2 regions of the Pseudomonas sp. LBUM1671 genome follow, and region 2 is predicted to be linked to the other one. Evidence: riboswitches for the same ligand, from Rfam matches in the RefSeq annotation. Region 2 holds a riboswitch; the other holds the start of a gene.
What was found. Region 2 has a riboswitch for cobalamin ahead of cobW (cobalamin biosynthesis protein CobW). Riboswitches for the same ligand answer to the same signal wherever they lie in the genome.
Positions count from the first base shown of each region.

Region 1: linked by a shared signal. The riboswitch ahead of cobO (cob(I)yrinic acid a,c-diamide adenosyltransferase) and the one ahead of cobW (cobalamin biosynthesis protein CobW) in region 2 are both predicted to bind cobalamin.

Region 1 is NZ_CP166782.1:1,832,765-1,843,003, forward strand. It holds gene ACA060_RS08295 (PQQ-dependent sugar dehydrogenase) at 106-1,419, opposite strand; gene ACA060_RS08300 (hypothetical protein) at 1,487-2,071, opposite strand; cobalamin riboswitch at 2,225-2,454, shown strand; gene cobO (cob(I)yrinic acid a,c-diamide adenosyltransferase) at 2,536-3,147, shown strand; gene ACA060_RS08310 (cobyrinic acid a,c-diamide synthase CobB) at 3,144-4,544, shown strand; gene bluB (5,6-dimethylbenzimidazole synthase) at 4,541-5,191, shown strand; gene cbiB (adenosylcobinamide-phosphate synthase CbiB) at 5,188-6,096, shown strand; gene cobD (threonine-phosphate decarboxylase CobD) at 6,089-7,090, shown strand; gene ACA060_RS08330 (cobyric acid synthase) at 7,078-8,529, shown strand; gene cobU (bifunctional adenosylcobinamide kinase/adenosylcobinamide-phosphate guanylyltransferase) at 8,676-9,197, shown strand; gene cobT (nicotinate-nucleotide--dimethylbenzimidazole phosphoribosyltransferase) at 9,194-10,239, shown strand, end outside.
Region 2 is NZ_CP166782.1:3,410,764-3,421,002, forward strand. It holds gene cobN (cobaltochelatase subunit CobN) at 1-2,393, opposite strand, end outside; gene cobW (cobalamin biosynthesis protein CobW) at 2,397-3,458, opposite strand; cobalamin riboswitch at 3,557-3,768, opposite strand; cobalamin riboswitch at 4,038-4,265, shown strand; gene ACA060_RS15610 (CbtB domain-containing protein) at 4,385-4,576, shown strand; gene ACA060_RS15615 (CbtA family protein) at 4,588-5,292, shown strand; gene ACA060_RS15620 (cobalamin biosynthesis protein) at 5,289-5,702, shown strand; gene cobM (precorrin-4 C(11)-methyltransferase) at 5,801-6,547, shown strand; gene nfuA (Fe-S biogenesis protein NfuA) at 6,800-7,384, opposite strand; gene ACA060_RS15635 (acyltransferase family protein) at 7,442-8,476, opposite strand; gene ACA060_RS15640 (fatty acid cis/trans isomerase) at 8,661-10,239, opposite strand, start outside.

The DNA.
Region 1 (10,239 bases), 1.6 Mb from region 2:
GGCTTGCTCGCGAAGACGTCATAACAGTCGACATTGATGTTGAATGTAATGCCGTCTTCGCGAGCAAGCCCGCTCTCATATTGGTTAGATGTTGGCAGTTGAGACCTATTTAGCGGTCGAAACCCGCCACACCTTGTTCCCGACATCATCGGCCACCAGCAAACCTCCCTGCTGATCAATCACCACTCCCACCGGCCGGCCCATAGCCTTCTCATCCTTATTGAGGAAACCAGTCAGCACATCCACCGGTTGCCCGGTCGGCTTGCCTGCGCTGAATGGGACGAAAATCACTTTATAACCACTGTGCGGTTTGCGGTTCCATGACCCGTGCTGGCCGATGAAGGCGCCTTCCTTGAACTGCGCTGGAAGTGTGTTGCCCTCGGCAAACGACAGGCCCAGCGACGCGGTATGCGGGCCCACCGCGTAGTCCGGGGCAATGGCCTTGGCCACCAGGTCCGGGTTTTGCGGCTCGACGCGAATGTCGACGTGCTGGCCGTAATAGCTGAAGGGCCAGCCGTAGAATCCGCCGTCCTTCACTGACGTGATGTAGTCCGGTACCAGATCGCTGCCGATCTCGTCACGCTCGTTGACTGCCGTCCACAGCGCGCCGGTCTGCGGTTCCCACGCAAGGCCGTTTGGATTGCGAATCCCCGAGGCGAAGATCCGGTGGTTGCCGGTGGCGCGATCCACTTCCCAGATCGCCGCCCGACCTTCCTCCTGATCCAGACCATTTTCGCCAACGTTGCTGTTGGAGCCGACCGTGACGTACAGCTTGCTCCCGTCCTTGCTGGCGATGACGTTTTTGGTCCAGTGATGATTCAGCGTGCCGCCCGGCAGATCGACCACCTTGATCGGCTGCGATTTGATCGCGGTATCGCCATTTTCATAGTGAAAACGCAACAAACGATCGGTGTCGGCGACGTACAGGTCATTGCCAACCAAGGTCATGCCGAAAGGGGAATTGAGGTTTTCCAGGAACACCGTGCGGGTTTCGGCGATGCCGTCGTGGTCCTTGTCCCGCAGCAGCGTGATGCGGTTCGGGCTGGGGACGCCGGCACCAGCGCGGCCCATGACTTTGCCCATGACCCAGCCGCGAATGCCTTTGCCGTCATCGGGTTTCGGTGGCGCGTTGGTTTCAGCCACCAGCACATCGCCGTTGGGCAGCACGTAGAGCCAGCGCGGGTGATCGAGCCCTTCGGCAAAGGCCGCCACCTGAGTGCCAGCTGCAGCGGTGGGTTTCGTACCCTCCGGCCAGCCAATCGCCGGGGCGATATTCACCGTCGGGATCAGGGTCTTGTTCGGTTCGGGCAGCTTAGGTGACGGGCCGGTGCCGTCGGAGACTTGCAGGCTGGAGGTTTCACCACAAGCGGCGAGCCCTCCGGCGAGCGCGATGACAAGAACGAGCTGGGGCTTGCGCATGCTGGACTTCCCTATGAATGCATTGACTTAATCATAGAGAAGCTTAGATGCGCGATGGTTCAACCGGTCAGCCGCGGGCTTCCTTGAACAGGACGGCGATGCCAGGGTGATAGTTGCCGGCTTCGTTGCGCAACTTGCGATAGGCGTACGGGAAATACCAGGCCACGGCGCAGCTGTGTTCCTTTTGCAGGTCGTCGACCATGTCCTGGAGTTCTTCCGGCGTCGCGCTCTGCTGGGCCTTTTGTGGCGCAACGAACAGGCAGCCGAGTTTCAGGTCGCTGGCGTAGCTGATGCGTTTGGCGTCGCTGGTGATGTCCTGCAATGCCTGGGTCAGGTTCAGGCTATTGACCTTCGGCCAGCGTTGCGTGGCCTGCAGGTAGGCGCGTTCTTCGGTGGTTGCGATAAACAGATCGGCGCGGCTGTTGCGTTCGCCTTCTTCGTTCTGTTTACGGGTCGGCGTTTGTTGCAACGTGACCATTTCCGCCATCCAGGCCGCGGCGGAGAGCAAGCCAAGGTTGGCTTTTTCGTCGTACCAATAAGGCGTGTCGTTATCGCCGCGCACCGCATTGTAGCGGTCGATACAGTCAAACCAGCGTTCCAGCACCGGTCGCAGGAATTCCAGCTTCGGATTGCTGATGATCATGCCTTGCATGTGCTCACCCTTGTAATTGTGTTGTTGGGTTGTGGCGCTTTGATATCACTGCTGACAGTGTGGTGCAAGTTGGGGTGTCAGTAAATTGACCGGCGGCAGTATATCGCTCGCCCTGGCTTTGTCTTCAATTGACGCTCCACCCCCAACCCTCTAACCTTCGCGCTTGTTTCAGGTGCTCTGTGGCGAAGCCGACAGAGTGAAACAGGGAAGCCGGTGAGTGACTATCTTCACGCGACGAAACGTCACGATCCCGGCGCTGCCCCCGCAACGGTAAATGAGTGAACACTGCGTCTTGAGCCACTGTGTCGACTGACATGGGAAGGCGCGCAGTCCGGCGCAAGCCGCTCATGAGCCCGGAGACCGGCCTGATTCATCCAACGGCATCACGGTGGGCGATGCCAGGCTTCTTGCCGTCTATTCTTGTGCCTGCCCGCCGTTATCCAGCCTCAACGGAGAGCTCCCCCATGACTGATTCCCCTGATCGTGACGAACGCCACCTTGCGCGCATGCAGCGCAAAAAAGCCGTGATCGACGAACGCATCGCCAACTCGCCGAACGAGTGTGGCCTGCTGCTGGTGCTGACCGGCAATGGCAAAGGCAAAAGCAGCTCGGCCTTCGGCATGCTCGCCCGCTCCATGGGCCACGGCATGCAGTGCGGCGTGGTGCAGTTCATCAAGGGCCGCAACAGCACCGGCGAAGAACTGTTCTTCCGCCGCTTCCCGGAGCAGGTGCGTTTTCATGTGATGGGCGAGGGCTTCACCTGGGAAACCCAGGACCGTCAGCGCGACATCGCCGCCGCCGAGGCCGCGTGGGCGGTGTCCCAGGAACTGTTGCGTGACCCGTCGATCGGTCTGGTGGTGCTGGATGAGTTGAACATTGCCCTGAAGCACGGCTACCTCGATCTGGATCAGGTACTCAGTGATTTGCAGGCACGTCCGCCGATGCAACACGTGGTGGTCACCGGTCGCGGCGCCAAGCCGGAAATGATCGAACTGGCCGACACGGTCACCGAAATGGGTGTGATCAAGCACGCGTTCCAGGCCGGGATCAAAGCGCAAAAAGGCGTCGAGCTGTGAATCAACCCCGTCATTGCCCGGCGGTATTGATTGCCGCGCCGGCCTCCGGTCAGGGCAAGACCACCGTCACCGCCGCGCTGGCCCGTTTGCATCGCAATCAGGGCCGCAAGGTGCGCGTGTTCAAATGCGGCCCGGACTTTCTCGACCCGATGATTCTCGAGCGCGCCAGCGGTGCGCCGGTGTATCAACTGGACATGTGGATGGTCGGCGAGCAGGAAAGCCGTCGACTCTTGTGGGAAGCGGCCGGGGAGGCCGACCTGATCCTCATCGAAGGCGTCATGGGCCTGTTCGACGGTACGCCGTCCAGCGCTGATCTGGCGCGGCACTTCGGTGTGCCGGTGCTCGGCGTGATCGACGGCACGGCCATGGCGCAGACCTTTGGTGCGCTGGCGCTGGGGTTGGCGAAATATCAGCCGGACTTGCCGTTTGCCGGTGTGTTGGCCAACCGCGTGGGCACGCTGCGTCATGCGCAATTGCTCGAAGGCAGCCTGACGGAAGGCTTGCGCTGGTACGGCGCCTTGTCGCGGGAGACCGGGATCGAACTGCCGAGTCGGCATCTCGGTCTGGTCCAGGCCAGTGAGTTGAACGATCTCGACCTGCGCCTCGATGCGGCGGCCGAATCGCTGGCCAGCAGTTGCGATGTGGCGCTGCCGCCCGCCGTGGAATTCGCCGGGCCCGATGTGATCGCCGCCGAGCCTTTGCTTAAAGGCGTGCGAATCGCCGTGGCCCGTGATGAAGCGTTCGCCTTCACCTACGGCGCGAGCCTGGATTTGCTGCGGGCCATGGGCGCTGAATTGTCGTTCTTCTCGCCGATCCGCGATGCTGATTTGCCAGAGGCGGACAGCCTTTATCTGCCGGGCGGCTATCCGGAACTGCACCATGTGGCGCTGTCACAAAACACCTCGATGCTCAATGCGATCCGCGCCCATCATGCTGCCGGCAAACCGTTGTTGGCCGAGTGTGGAGGGATGTTGTACCTGCTCGACTCCTTGACCGATGTCGAAGGCACTCGCGCCGAGCTGGTCGGCTTGCTCAAAGGTGATGCGGTGATGCAAAAGCGTCTGGCCGCGCTGGCGTTGCAAGCGGTTGAGTTGCCGGAAGGTTCGCTGCGCGGGCACACCTATCACCATTCGCTGACCAGCACCGAGCTTGAGCCGATTGCTCGTGGGCTGAGCCCGAATGGCGGGCGAGGGGCGGAGGCGGTTTATCGTGAAGGGCGAATGACAGCTTCCTACGTGCACTTCTATTTCCCGTCCAATCCGAACGCGATCGCTGCACTCTTTCTTCCCGACCTTAAGGACGCCTTCGCGAGCAGGCTCGCTCCCACAGTTGAAGATGTGTTGCCTGAAGAAACTCGTTCCACTGTAGGAGCGAGCCTGCTCGCGAAGAGGCCATGACCGACAACGCATTCTCCGAAGCCGAACGCGAAGCGGTCTATCGGGCAATCGCTGAGCGCCGCGACATGCGCCACTTCAGCGGCGGCACCGTCGAGCCCGAGTTGTTACGGCGCCTACTCGAAGCCGCCCACCAGGCCCCCAGCGTCGGCCTGATGCAGCCCTGGCGGTTCATCCGCATCAGCGACCGGGCCCTGCGCGGCAAGATCCAGCAACTGGTGGAAGAAGAACGCATCCGTACCGCCGAAGCCCTCGGCGAGCGCACTGATGAATTCATGACGCTCAAGGTCGAAGGCATTAACGACTGCGCCGAGGTGCTGGTCGCCGCGCTGATGGACGATCGCGAGCGCCATATCTTCGGTCGTCGCACCTTGCCGGAAATGGACATGGCCTCGTTGTCCTGCGCGATCCAGAACCTGTGGCTGGCCTCCCGCGCCGAAGGTCTGGGCATGGGCTGGGTGTCGCTGTTCGAGCCACAAGCGCTGGCGGACTTGCTGGGTCTGCCGCCCGGGGCCAAGCCGTTGGCGGTTCTTTGTCTCGGTCCGGTCAAGGAATTCTATCCGGCGCCGATGCTGGTACTCGAAGGGTGGGCGCAGGTGCGTCCGCTCAGTGAGTTGCTGTATGAAAATTATTGGGGAGTGAGTCAATGAGTGTGGCGTTATTGAGTGTCGCCGCGGTTGCGCTGGACGCGCTGCTGGGTGAACCCAAACGCTGGCATCCGCTGGTGGCGTTCGGCCGTTTTGCCGACCGCATCGAGCAACGTTTCAACGGTGAAGGTCGTGGCTGGCGTAGTCATGGCGTCACCGCTTGGGTGATTGCAGTGTTGCCGCTGACCTTGCTGGCCACGGCGTTTTCCTGGGCGCCCTATGTCGGCTGGATTGTCGAGATTCTCGCGCTCTATTGCGCCCTCGGCATGCGCAGCCTAGGTGAGCATGTCGAGCCAGTGGCCAAGGCCTTGCGCAGTGATGATCTGATTGAGGCGCGCATACGCGTGGGCTATCTGGTCAGCCGTCAGACCAGCGAACTGGACAAAACCGAAGTCGCCCGCGCCGCCACCGAATCAGTCTTGGAGAACGGCAGCGATGCGGTGTTCGCCGCGCTGTTCTGGTTTGCCGTGGCCGGCGCGCCTGGCGTGGTGCTCTATCGCTTGAGCAACACCCTTGATGCGATGTGGGGTTATCGCAACGAGCGCTTCGAGCGTTTCGGCTGGGCGGCGGCGAAAATCGACGACGTCCTCAACTACATTCCTGCGCGCTTGGTGGCGTTGACCTACGCACTGCTGGGCAAAACCCGACGGGCGTTGAAATGCTGGCGCACCCAGGGCCCGACCTGGGACAGCCCGAACGCCGGGCCGGTGATGGCGGCCGGTGCTGGTGCGCTCGGCGTCGAGTTGGGCGGGGCGGCGATCTATCACGGTGAACTGCATCAGCGTCCGCAACTGGGCGAAGGCATGCCGGCGGATGCCGACTCCATCGACCGTGGCTGGCAATTGGTCCAGCGCGGGGTATGGTTATGGCTGCTGATTCTCTGCGTGGGAGCTGAATTCTATGCTTGAGCACGGTGGCCGGTTGCGCAAGGCGGCGCTCGAGTACGGCATTGCCGAAGCCGATTGGCTGGACCTGTCGAGCGGGCTCGCGCCGTGGCCATTTCCGGTTCCGGAGATTCCACTGCGGGCCTGGGCGCGCTTGCCGGAAACCGATGACGGTCTGGAGCAGGCGGCCTGCGATTATTACGGCGCCGCCCAGGTGCTGCCGGTTGCCGGCTCGCAAATGGCTATTCAGTTGCTGCCGCGTTTGCGTCGGGCCGGCAAGGTCGGCGTGCTGTCGCCGTGTTACGCCGAGCACGCGCAAGCCTGGCGGCGTAACGGCTACATCGTGCGCGAAGTGCTGGAGCAGGAAGTCGACTTCTATATTGACAGCCTCGACGTGCTGGTGGTGGTCAACCCCAACAACCCGACGGGCTTGAGCCTGACTCCGAGCCGTCTGCTCGACTGGCATGCCCGGCTGGCGTCGCGCGGTGGCTGGCTGGTGGTGGACGAAGCGTTCATGGACAACACACCGACGCTGAGTCTGGCGCCGTTTGCTCATCTGGTCGGCTTGATCGTGCTGCGTTCCTTCGGCAAGTTTTTTGGCCTGGCCGGTGTGCGGCTGGGTTTTGTCCTCGCTGAGCGCAAGCTGCTCAAATTGCTCGCCGAGCAGGTGGGGCCGTGGGCGGTCAGCGGGCCGACACGCGTGTTGGGCCAAGCCTGTTTGCTGGACACTGAAGGCCATGCAAGGCAGCGGGTGCGCAGCGAAGCGGCCAGCGAGCGTCTGGCATTTTTGCTCGGGCAGTATGGTTTGCAGGCGCAGGGTGGCTGCGCGTTGTTTCAATGGCTGATCACCGAGCATGCTGAAGCGCTTCACGAGTTCATGGCGCGGCGCGGCATTTTGCTGCGGCTGTTCACCCACAACAGCAGCGTGCGTTTCGGCTTGCCTGCCGAGGAGGCCGATTGGCTGCGTCTCGAACAAGCACTTCAGGCCTTCGCCAAGGAAACACAATGTCCACGTTAATGGTGCAAGGCACCACCTCCGACGCCGGTAAAAGCACCCTGGTGACGGCGCTGTGTCGCTGGGTCACGCGTCAGGGTGTGCGCGTCGTGCCGTTCAAGCCGCAAAACATGGCGCTCAACAGTGCCGTGACCGCCGACGGTGGCGAGATCGGTCGCGCCCAGGCGGTGCAGGCCCAGGCGGCCAACCTTGAACCGCACACCGACATGAACCCGGTGCTGCTCAAACCCAACAGCGACACCGGCGCCCAAGTGATCATCCATGGTCGCGCGGTGACGACGATGAACGCGGTCGCCTATCACGACTACAAAACCATCGCCATGCAAGCGGTGCTGGCCTCCCATGAGCGATTGAGCGCGGCGTATCCGGTGGTAATGGTCGAAGGCGCGGGTTCGCCGGCCGAGATCAATCTGCGTGCCGGCGACATCGCCAACATGGGCTTTGCCGAAGCGGTGGATTGCCCGGTGGTGTTAATTGCCGACATCAATCGTGGCGGGGTTTTTGCGCATCTGGTGGGCACGCTGGAACTGCTGTCGCCGACCGAACAGGCGCGGGTCAAAGGCTTCATCATCAACCGTTTTCGCGGTGACATCGCCTTACTGCAACCCGGCCTCGACTGGCTGGAAGCACGCACCGGCAAACCGGTAATCGGCGTGCTGCCGTATGTGATGGATTTGCACCTGGAAGCCGAGGACGGCATCGATCAGCGCCAGACCGACAAGGCTGAGCGCGTGCTGAAAGTGGTCGTACCGGTGCTGCCGCGCATCAGTAACCACACCGACTTCGATCCGCTGCGCCTGCATCCGCAAGTGGACCTGCAATTCATCGGCCCCGGCCAGGCGATTCCTGCGGCCGACCTGATCATTCTTCCCGGCTCGAAAAGTGTGCGCAGTGACCTTGCGTATTTGCGGGCTAGTGGCTGGGACACGGCCGTCAATCGTCACCTGCGTTATGGCGGCAAAGTGCTGGGGATTTGTGGCGGTCTGCAAATGCTCGGTGAGCAGGTGCACGACCCGCTGGGCCTCGAAGGTGCGCCGGGTTCCAGTACCGGCCTGGGTTTGCTGGCGTTCGAAACGCAGCTCGAAGAAGAGAAGCAATTGCGCAATGTGCGTGGTCGTCTGGCGCTGGAAAATGCTGAAGTCAGCGGCTACGAAATCCATGCCGGCGTCACCACTGGGCCGGCACTGGAAAACGCCGCGGTGCAGCTGGACGATGGTCGCTGCGATGGCGCGCAAAGTGCTGACGGGCAGATTTTCGGCACCTACTTGCATGGCCTGTTCGAGTCCCCGGCGGCATGCAGTGCGTTGTTGCGTTGGGCGGGTTTGCAGGATGTGCAGGACGTGGATTACCACGGGTTGCGCGAGCGGGATATCGAGCGGTTGGCGGATCTGGTGGAGAAGTATTTGGATACCTCGCTGCTGCGTGAACTCTGTGGGATTTGAGGTGGCTGTGCCGGCCTCATCGCGGGCAAGCCCGCTCCCACAAGGATGGAGGCTGCTCACAAATAGGTGTCCACCACAGAAACTGTGGGAGCGGGCTTGCCCGCGATGAGGCCAGTCGCCTCACCGATGATTTTAAGGAATGAACCATGCTGCAACTAATCCTTGGCGGCGCCCGCTCCGGCAAAAGCCGCCTCGCTGAAAAACTCGCGACAGACAGCCAGCTTCAGGTCACCTACATCGCCACCAGCCAACCGCTGGACGGCGAAATGAACGAGCGAGTCGCCCATCACCGTGCCCGTCGCCCGGCCGAATGGGCGTTGATTGAAGAACCGATCGAACTCGCCCGCGTATTGCGCGAAAGCGCCCGCGCCGAGCGTTGCCTGCTGGTGGATTGCCTGACCCTGTGGATGACCAATCTGCTGATGCTCGAAGACGCCGAACGCCTCAACGCCGAACGCGAAGCCCTGCTGGACTGCCTGGCCTCGTTGCCGGGTGAAATCATTTTTGTCAGCAACGAGACCGGAATGGGTGTCGTGCCGCTGGGCGAATTGACTCGCCGCTATGTCGATGAAGCCGGTTGGCTGCATCAAGCCCTGGCCGAGCGCTGCCAACGTGTCGTCCTGACCGTCGCCGGCCTGCCCCTGACTTTGAAAGGAACTGCGTTATGACTCAAACCTGGTGGCTGAACCCGTGCAAGCCGGTCGATTCGCAAACCGTCGAACTGGCGCAGGCACGTCAACAGCAACTGACCAAACCCGCCGGTTCCCTCGGTCGACTCGAAGCGGTGGCCGTGCAGTTGGCGGGGCTGCAGGGGCAGGTCAAACCGAGTCTCGATCAGCTATGGATTACCATTTTTGCCGGTGATCATGGCGTGGTGGCGGAAGGCGTGTCGGCGTTCCCTCAGGAAGTCACCGGGCAGATGCTGCACAACTTCGTCAGCGGCGGCGCGGCAATCAGCGTGCTGGCGCGCCAGCTCGGGGCTTCTCTGGAAGTGGTCGACCTCGGCACGGTAGCGCCGTCGTTGAACCTGCCGGGCGTGCGTCACCTCAACATCGGTGCGGGCACCGCCAATTTCGTCAAAGGTCCGGCCATGACGCAGGCCCAGGGTGAACTCGCTTTGCAGGCCGGTCGCGACAGCGTGCAGCGTGCGGTCGCCGCCGGTGCGCAGCTGTTCATCGGCGGCGAGATGGGCATCGGCAACACCACGGCGGCCAGCGCGCTGGCCTGTGCCTTGCTCGATTGCCCGGTGGTGCATCTGGCTGGGCCGGGTACGGGTCTGGACGCTGCGGGTGTCAGCCACAAAGCCCGGGTCATCGAACGTGCCTTGGCATTGCATGGCGCTCAGCGCGGCGATGCGTTGCAGACGCTGTTCAACCTCGGTGGGTTTGAGATTGCGGCGCTGGTTGGCGCGTATCTGGCGTGCGCCCAGGAGGGTGTTGCGGTGCTGGTGGACGGCTTTATCTGCAGCGTCGCCGCGTTGGTGGCAGTGCGCTTGAACCCGCAATGCCGTGAATGGCTGTTGTTCGGCCATCGCGGCGCCGAGCCGGGTCATCGTCATGTGCTGGAAACACTGAACGCCGAGCCGTTGCTGGATCTCGGCCTGCGTCTGGGCGAGGGCAGTGGTGCTGCGTTGGCTGTGCCGTTACTGCGTTTAGCCTGCGATCTTCACGGGCAGATGGCAACCTTCGCCGAAGCGGCAGTGGCGGACCG
Region 2 (10,239 bases):
GGTTCGGCGTCGGTATCCAGAGTATGCGCGATGAGTTGGGCGGCGAACAGTTCGAGACGTTCGCGTGTGTCACCAGTCGTGCGCCACACTTCATCAGTAACGCTCAGAAGTTCAACGGGGCGCGGTCCGGTCCATGGCTCGGCCAACGCGCAATCCAGCGGATCAAACCCCAACTCGAACGCCTTGGCCAACGCCCGCAACAGACTCGATTGCGCCCCACGACCATCGCCACGGGGGATCCGCAACAGCGCCAACAACGTATCAATGCGCAAACGCCCGGTCGGCGACTCGCCAAAGATGTGCAAGCCATCGCGGATCTGCGACTCTTTCAAGTCGCACAGGTACGTGTCCAGCCGAGGCAACCAGATCGCCGCATCGGCGTCGCTGTTGAGCTTTTCGTCCAGTTGCAGTTCACGGTCGATGTGCGTGTCGCGCACCAGTTGCAGGATGTCGCGCTGCAATTCCCGGGCGCGGCGCGGGTCGAGCAACTGCGCTTCGTAATACTCGTCCGCCAGCAACTCAAGGTTGCGCAACGGGCCGTAGGTTTCGGCGCGGGTCAGCGGCGGCATCAGGTGGTCGATGATCACCGCCTGGGTGCGACGCTTGGCCTGGGCGCCCTCGCCCGGATCGTTGACGATGAAGGGATAGATATTCGGCAACGGCCCGAGCAGCGCATCCGGCCAGCAATTTTCGGAGAGCCCGACGCCTTTGCCCGGCAGCCATTCGAGGTTGCCGTGCTTGCCGACGTGAATCACGCCGTCAGCGCCGTAGGTGTTGCGCAACCAGAAGTAGAACGCCAGATAGCCGTGGGGCGGTACCAGATCCGGGTCGTGATACACCGCGCTCGGGTCGACCTGATATCCCCGCGCCGGCTGAATGCCGACGAAAGTCAGGCCAAAGCGCAGCCCGGCGATCATCATGCGTCCGTCGCGGCACATCGGATCGCTGTCAGGCGTGCCCCAGCGCTCCAGCACGGCTTGCTGATTGGCTTCGGGCAAGGCCTTGAACATCGCCCGATAGTCGTCCATCGCCAGGCTTTGCTGACAGGGACGCTGGTCAATCGTGTCGAGGTCGTTGCTGACGCCACCGAGCAATTGCTGGATCAACGCAGTGCCGCTTTCCGGCAACTCGGCGGGCAGCGGATAACCTTCAGTGTGCAGCGCACGCAGGATGTTCATTGCAGCAGCCGGGGTGTCGAGGCCCACGCCGTTGCCGATGCGCCCGTCGCGGGTCGGGTAGTTGGCGAGGATCAGCGCGATGCGTTTTTCGCTGTTCGGCACCCGCGCCAGATCGATCCAGCGCCGCGCCAGTTCGGCGACGAAATCCATGCGTTCCGGTTGCGCCCGATAGCACACCACGTCCGACTGACTGCGCTCACTGCGCCACGCCAGGTCCTTGAAGCTGATCGGTCGGCTGATGATCCGTCCGTCCAGCTCCGGGAGCGCGATGTGCATCGCCAGATCACGCGGGCCGAGACCTTGTTCGCTGGCGAGCCAGCCCGGCTCGTTGTCCTGGGCGCAAATCGCCTGGATCACCGGAATGTTGCGGCGAAACGGCCGCAAATGCGGCGCTTCAGGGCTTGATTGCGCGAAGCCGGTGGTGTTGAGAATCACCCCCGCCTCGACTTCGTCCAGCAGGTCCTCGACCACCGTCAGGCAGCCGGGTTCTTTCAAACTGGCCAGCGCAATCGGCAACGGATTCAAACCCGCCGCCTGCAAACGCTGGCAGAAAACATCGATGAACGCAGTGTTTGCCGCCTGCAAATGCGAGCGATAGAACAGCACCGCCGCCACCGGTTGACCGGCCTGCCAGTCGGCTTGCCAATCGCTCAGTTCAGCGGGGCTTTTTTGTGGATGGTAAATCGCTGTGCGCGGCAGGGTTTGCGGCTCGGCCCAGGCGTAGTCGCGATCCAGCCAGCGATTGGCCAGACAGCGGAAGAAATCCAGGGCATTGGCCATGCCGCCCTGACGCAAAAACTGCCAAAGCCGGTCGCGGTCTTCGGCTATCGCGGTGCTCAGGTCACTGAGCTCCGGGTCCGGACGATCATCGCCGGGCACCAGAATCAGTTGCACACCACGTTGGGACAGCTCCACCAGACGCTCGACACCGTAACGCCAATAGGCGATGCCGCCGTGCAGCGAAATCAGGATCACCTTGGCATGGCGCAGCACTTCGTCGACATACAGGTCGACCGAGGCGTGATTCTGCACCTGCATCGGGTTGGCCAGACGCACGCTGGGGTAATCGTCGGGCAACTGCTGCGCCGCTTCGGCGAGCAACGCCAGGCTGGAATCGCCGCTGCACAGGATCACCAACTCGGCGGGGGTTTGTCCAAGGTCGGCAATGTTGTCATCCGACACGAAACCGCCGGGCTGGGTCCTGAGCAGGTGCATGGCTTAAACGCTGAGCGCGGCGCGCAATTGCGCTTCAAGCAGCGTGGCGTCCAGTTCCTGGCCGATCAGCACCAGGCGCGTGGTACGCGCTTCTTCGGCGCCCCACTGACGGTCGAAATGCTTGTCGAAACGCGTGCCCACGCCCTGGATCAGCAAGCGCATCGGCTTGTTCGGAATCGCGGCGAAACCTTTGACGCGCAGGATGCCGTGCTGGACCACCAGTTGGGTCAGCGCGTCCAGCAGCAGGCTTTCGTCGGCTTGCGGCAGTTCGATGGAGATGGAATCGAAGGCGTCGTGATCATGATCGTCTTCACCTTCATGGTGGTGATCGTGATGGCTGTGACGGCTGTCGATGTGTTCTTCGGAACCGGCACCGAGGCCGATCAACACGTCCAGTGGCACACGTCCGCTGCTGGCTTCGATGACTTTGACGGCGGGCGGCAGCTCTTCGGCGACTTCCAGGCGCACACGGGCGAGATCTTCAGGGCTGATCAGGTCGGCCTTGTTGAGGATCACCAGGTCGGCGCTGGCCAGTTGGTCGGCGAACAACTCGTGCAGCGGCGATTCGTGGTCCAGGTTCGGGTCGAGTTTGCGCTGGGCATCGACCTGATCCGGGAAAGCCGCGAAGGTGCCGGCGGCAACGGCCGGGCTGTCGACCACGGTGATGACTGCGTCAACGGTGCAGGCGCTGCGGATTTCCGGCCACTGGAAGGCTTGAACCAGCGGCTTTGGCAAGGCCAGGCCCGAGGTTTCGATCAGGATGTGATCAAGGTCGCCGCGACGGGCGACGAGTTCGCGCATCACCGGGAAGAATTCTTCCTGGACGGTGCAGCACAGGCAGCCGTTGGCCAGTTCGTAGACGCGGCCGTTGGCTTCTTCTTCGGTGCAGCCAATGGAGCATTGCTTGAGGATTTCGCCGTCGATGCCCAGCTCGCCAAACTCGTTGACGATCACCGCGATGCGGCGGCCCTGCGCGTTGTCGAGCATGTGCCGCAGCAAGGTGGTTTTGCCCGAGCCGAGGAAGCCGGTAACGATGGTGACGGGGAGTTTGGCCAGTGTTTTCATCGGATGCCCTTTGGCAAGGTGGCGGGCATACGGGACGACAATCGCAGCGACGGGCGCGCGCGGAAGAGTTCGCCACCGGATCACCCCGCCCGGTTGTAGTGAGAATCTGTGTCGAGGCAGGTCTCCTGGCTGACGGTGTGCCAAATGCAGATTGGCATTCGCTGCGCCTTCCCGCGAACCCGCTGGACAGGGTTTGCAGTGGCGTGGCAGCGAACATCACCGTTCACAGTTGCGGGGGCAGCCGCGGCATCGACCGCGTTCCCTTCTTAGCTTCGGCAAATGCCGAAGAACCTCGAAAGCGCAAGGCTACGCATCGTGTGGGGGCGGGTCAATGTCCGTCAGTTGATTAGCCCCTTGTGGGAGGAGGCTTACCTGTGGCGAGGGGATTTATCCCCGTTCGGCGGCGAAGCCGTCGCAAGACCTGTTTGCGGGGTATGTCTGAAGAAATGCAGGGGGCCGCTTCGCAGCCCAACGGGGATAAATCCCCTCGCCACAGATAAATCCCATCGCCACAGGAGTCCTCCTCGCCTCAGAGATGAGAACCCATGGCAATTGACGCCAAACCCCCGCCCATGCTCTCCTACACGCCTTGTTACGGGTGCCCTTCACAGGGTGAAACGGGAAACCGGTGAATCATGTGCTTTACTCAAAGCCATGTCAGTCCGGTGCTGCCCCCGCAACGGTAAGCGAGCGAAGCGTCAGATCCACTGTGCCAGCAGTTCGGCATGGGAAGGTGATGCTTGCAGGTTCCGGCGAAAGCCAGCCCCCCTCGTGAGCCCGGAGACCGGCCCGCAACACAAAGTGACCACTACGATCACTGAATAACAAACCCGCGGTGGGCGGGCGCTGTTGAGCCTCTGCGTGCCCGACTCGCAGGGGTCTTCCATGCGCTCTATTCACCCGCTGACAGACCAGAGGGAAGCGCCATGTCGATCATCAGCAGCACCGGCCACAGCACCGCCAGCACCACCACAACCCTGAGCCAACGCCTGACCGCCGCCGTGTGTGCGTCGATCCTCGGCGCGTGTCTCGTCTATTTCGCCGGTTTCTCGCACATCGAAGCGGTGCACAACGCCGCGCACGATACCCGTCACAGCTCCGCCTTCCCGTGCCATTGAGACCTGTCGACATGATCAAGCGTATTGCGCAAACCGCAGGTTTCAGCGGGCTGCTGGCCGCCCTGTTGCTGACCCTACTGCAAAGTTTCTGGGTGTCACCGCTGATTCTGCAGGCCGAAACCTACGAAAAATCCGAGCCGGCCGCGGTTGAAGTCCACGAACACGCCGCCGGTGTCGCCGCTCACACTCACGACGCCGAAGCCTGGGAGCCGGAAGACGGCTGGCAGCGCCTGCTGTCGACCACGGGTGGCAATCTGGTGGTGGCTGTCGGTTTCGCCCTGATGCTCGCCGGTCTCTACACCTTGCGTGCACCGACCAAAACCTCTCAGGGCCTGCTCTGGGGCCTGGCCGGTTACGCGACCTTCGTGCTCGCGCCGACCCTCGGCCTGCCGCCTGAACTGCCGGGCACTGCCGCGGCTGATCTGGCCCAACGGCAACTCTGGTGGATCTGTACGGCCGCTTCCACCGCCGTCGGCATTGCGTTGATTGTGTTCAGCCGCCACTGGCTGATGAAGATCCTCGGCGTGGCGATTCTCGCCGTTCCGCACGTAATCGGCGCGCCACAACCGGAAGTGCACTCGATGCTGGCTCCGGAAGCCTTGGAGACGCAGTTCAAAATCGCTTCGCAGTTGACCAACGTCGCGTTCTGGCTGGCCCTGGGCCTGATCAGCGCCTGGTTGTTCCGCCGCAAAAGCGCTGGCCAATACCACGCATGATTGATACCCGCACAGCGCCGACTTTAGTGGTCGGCCTGGGCTGCCAGCGCGGCTGCCCCGCCAGCACGCTGCGGGCGTTACTCGATCAGGCACTGCAGGCTCATAAAATCGGACTTCACCAGATCAAGGCCCTGGCCAGCATCGACCTGAAGCGTGATGAGCCTGGCCTGGTCGAACTCGCCGAACAACTCGCGTTGCCGCTGATGTATTTCAGCAGTGAGCAATTGAAAGGTTACAAACCGCAACTCAGCCACCATTCGGACATCGCGTTCGAACGCACCGGCTGCTACGGCGTGGCGGAAAGTGCCGCCCTGGCCCTGGCCGAACACCTGGCCAAGGCACCGGCGAAACTGCTGATTTCGCGACAAAAATATGCCCAGGCCACCCTCGCATTGGCCTGCGTTGCGTAAGATCCCCGATAATCCCCGCCTCCGATCATGAGCAATCTTCATATCAGGCGTTGCCCGAGCCCTTTTTCCAACAGACTCTCTATTCAAAGGAACGGACGATGACCGTCTACTTCATTGGCGCAGGTCCCGGCGACCCGGAACTGATCACCGTCAAAGGCCAACGGCTGATTCGCAGTTGCCCGGTGATCATCTATGCCGGCTCTTTGGTGCCTGCCGCGGTGCTCGAAGGCCATTGTGCCGAACAGGTGGTCAACAGCGCCGAGTTGCACCTGGAACAGATCATCGAACTGATCAAAACCGCCCACGCCAACGGTCAGGACGTGGCGCGGGTGCATTCGGGTGATCCGAGTCTTTATGGAGCGATTGGTGAGCAGATTCGCTATCTGCGTGAACTCGGGATTGCGTTTGAAATCGTTCCCGGGGTCACGGCGACGGCGGCGTGTGCGGCGCTCTTGGGGGCGGAACTGACGCTGCCCGACGTCTCACAGAGTGTGATTCTGACCCGCTATGCCGACAAGACCGTGATGCCGGCCGGTGAAGAGCTGGGTAGCCTGGCGCAGCATGGGGCGACCATGGCGATTCATTTGGGCGTGCAGCATCTGGAAAAGATCATCGCCCAATTGCTGCCGCATTACGGCGCAGACTGCCCGATTGCGGTGATTCACCGGGCGAGCTGGCCGGATCAGGATTGGGTCGTCGGGACGATTGAGGACATTGCCGGGAAGGTTGCGGCGAAAGGGTTTCGGCGTACGGCGTTGATTCTGGTGGGCCGGGTGTTGGGGAGTGATCAGTTCAGCGAGTCGTCGCTGTATCGCGCGGGGCATGCGCATCTCTACAGGCCCTGAGCCAAGCACAACGCTGAGATAAGTGGCTCTGTGGTGAGGGGATTTAGCGAAACGTCGCACCGCCCCGTTCGGCGGCGAAGCCGTCGCTAAACCTGATTGCGAGGTGCACCCGGAAGAATGCAGGGGGCCGCTTCGCTGCCCAACGGGGATAAATCCCCTCGCCACAGGTAAGTCCATTCACTCACAGATAATCGATCACCCATAAAAAAACGGCACTCACGGGTGCCGTTTTTTCATTTCGCAGCGAACACCTTAGTAGTAGGCGTTTTCTTTCTGCGTGTGGTCAGTCACATCGCGTACACCCTTGAGCTCGGGAATGCGCTCGAGCAAGGTGCGCTCGATGCCTTCGCGAAGGGTGACGTCTGCCTGGCCACAGCCCTGGCAACCGCCGCCGAACTTCAGCACCGCGATGCCGTCTTCGACCACATCGATCAGGCTGACCTGACCGCCGTGGCTGGCCAGCCCCGGGTTGATCTCGGTTTGCAGGTAGTATTTGATACGCTCGTTGACCGGGCTGTCGGCGTTGACCATCGGCACTTTGGCGTTGGGCGCCTTGATCGTCAGCTGGCCGCCCATGCGGTCGGTGGCATAGTCGACAACCGCGTCGTCCAGAAAAGCTTCGCTGAACGAATCGATGTAAGCGGTGAAGCTTTTCAGCCCCAGCGCGGTGTCTTCAGGTTTCTCTTCGCCCGGCTTGCAGTAGGCAATGCAGGTTTCGGCGTACTGGGTGCCAGGCTGGGTGATAAAGACGCGGATGCCGATACCCGGGGTGTTCTGCTTGGAGAGCAGATCAGCCAGATAATCGTGGGCGGCGTCAGTGATGGTAATAGCGGTCATGGAAACTCCTCGCAGGCTTGGGCGCAGTTTACGCCAATCATCGCGCCGTACAAAGTCCTAGTATTTTTGTCGGGAAAGAGCCGGGACAGCGTTGCTTGCCGATTCGCCGTCAATCCAGCCTTTAAGCCACCGATAGCTGCTTTTTTCCACAAATTCGTAACTTGCCCAGGAGGCCACGCCGATGGTCAGCACGCAAACAGCGAACATCACGTAGGGATTTACCCCATAACGCTGTGCGACAAAACCACCAGCAGACAGCACCAGCACATGCATCAGGTACACCGAGTAAGAACAATCGCCGAGCACCTTGAACAACCGGGTGTTCTCGAAAAAGCGTTCCAGCGCCATACACGCCATCACCAACACCGCACTGGGCACGCCCCAGGCCAGGAAACGCGGCTGCGGCGCCAGGTTATAAATCGCCAGCAAGGCGCCGCCAATCCCCAGCAAGGGCAGCCAGAAACCGGGTTTGATCCAGCCGCGCCGGTAAATCATGCCGATGGCGATCCCCAGCAGAAACTCATAAACAATGTCCGAATGGTAGAACTCGCTGATCCAGCCATATCCGGTCCAGGCCTGACACACCGCAAACAACAGCGCGCCAACAATCAGCAGCCGAACCTGCAAGCGAAACAGCAATGCCCAGGCAAACAGCACGTAGAAGAGCATTTCGTAATTCAGCGTCCAGCCGACATTAAGCGTCGGATAAATCCCGTAGCCGCCGGGGTTTTCCGTGGGAATGAACAACAGCGACAGCAGGAAATGCGACCAGTCGATCGTCTGATCCGGCAATACAGGCTGTGCGAACACGACCACCAGCGCCATCAGCACCGTGTACAGCCAGTACGCCGGAACGATGCGAAACAGTCGATACAGAAGAAAACGCCCGGGCGGCAGCGATTTGCCTTCGGTGGACAGGAAAATCACCAGCCCGCTGATGACAAAGAAGATATCAACGCCCACCGCGCCCTTATCGATGAACATTTGCCCCACCGGACCTCGGGCCTGGAAGTCGAAAAAAATCTGCATGAAGTGGTGGCAGACCACCGTCCAGGCCGCGACGGCGCGCAGTGCCTGTACTGAAATCAACATGGTGGCCCTCCGATCGCTAATCTCCAAACCACCACACATCCCCTGTGGGAGCGAGCCTGCTCGCGATAGCGGAGTGTCAGTCGATATTGATTTGCCTGATACACCGCTATCGCGAGCAGGCTCGCTCCCACAAGGGATTGGCGGTGCCTATGAAATCCGACACCTGCCCACCCTTAAAGGTCGATCAAAGATTCTCGTACCGGTTCATGTCCAGCACGCCCTCTTCCACCGGCTCGGTTTCGTGGATATAGCGACTCAGGTCATGGAAGTAGAACCAGAACTGCGGATGGCTGCGGCGAATGCCCCAGCGCTCGACGATTTTTTCGAAACGGTGCGCGTCCTTGGCGCTTTCCATCGCATCGACGAACGCCGGCACCTGATCGGCCGGAATGTTGAACATGAAATTCGGATAGCTGCTGAGCACGCCCGGAAAAATCGTCACGGTGTCGAGCCCTGGCTGATAACGCCGCGACTCACCGAGCAGGAACGCCACATTGCTATGAGCGCGGTTGCGCAACAGGCTGTAGACCTCACGCTTGCCGCTCGCCGTCTCGATGCGCAGCATGGTCGCCTCCGGCAACTGATCGATGACCTTCAAACCCGCCGCCGGGCGTGACGTCAGGCGACTCAAGGCCTGCTCGGCACTCTGCAATGCCGGGTCGATGTTCGGCCGCGAGCAGTAAGCGCCATCGCAGCGGTTGATCGGATCGGGCCTGGCATTGAGTTCGCCGTAACGGGTCAACAACTGCATCGCGAAGTCGCGTTTGGGATCTTTCTCATCCAGTTTCAGCGCCGTTGGCGTGTCGTTGTCGATGGCTTCGTAATCCAGCCACATCTTGAATTGGCCGCCGGCCTGATACCAATCGTTGAGGTAATCGTCCCGTGAATCGGCCGGCATCAGGCGCAGAAAATTCTGCTCTGCGCCGTTGCGGATCAGGTCGAAATACAGGCGCGTCTGCGCTTGGTGCGACACGTTGCCGAACACGTCGAAGTTGACCGCCAACTGATAATACGTGCGCTCCAACAGCGGGAAGTCAAACAGCCAGAGGGTTTGCGGCACGTCGCCGATCAGGCCCTTGTTCACCGAAGCACTGTCGAAATGCCGAAAGATGCTCAGCAACGCGTTGTCATTGCCCGCCCACAAGGTCGACCAGCTCGGTGCCGGCAATTGCGCGTAATTGTCCCGACGCAGCGCTTCGTACTCGTTGCGTTTGTTGCGGTAGTCATGCCACAGGCTCAGGACGCTGCCCACATCGTCGTTCTGCCCCGGCATCGCCAGCAACGGCGTGGCCTGGCCGCGGTAGTTCGGGTCGGTGATGTAGAGGTCGTGTTCCGGCGCCTGGAACAGTGCCCAGAAGTGATCACGGATCACGTCGGTAGCAATCTGGCCACGGCAGACCGGCCCACGAATGAAGGTGCGCACAAAGTATTCGGCGTTATCGAGCATGAACTGATAACGCGCCTGCGCCGGGATCGCTTCGAAAGTGGTGAACGGATTGGCCCGGCGTTCCGGACCGTACCCCGGCAAGGCGTTGACCTGCCATTGACCGTTGTAAAACAGGCTTTTGATCCGCGCCATCTTCGCTGCGCTCAGCGGATAGGTGATGTGGGTCTTGTGCACGATTACGCCTTGCACCGGCCACAAGCGGTAATACACCTGGGTGCCCGGATCGTCGTTCGGGCGCCGGGTATTGATCAGATCGATCGGCTGGCCAGTCGGGGTTCGCGAACGGACCCACTGGAAGAAGTGCCCCGGCTCGCCG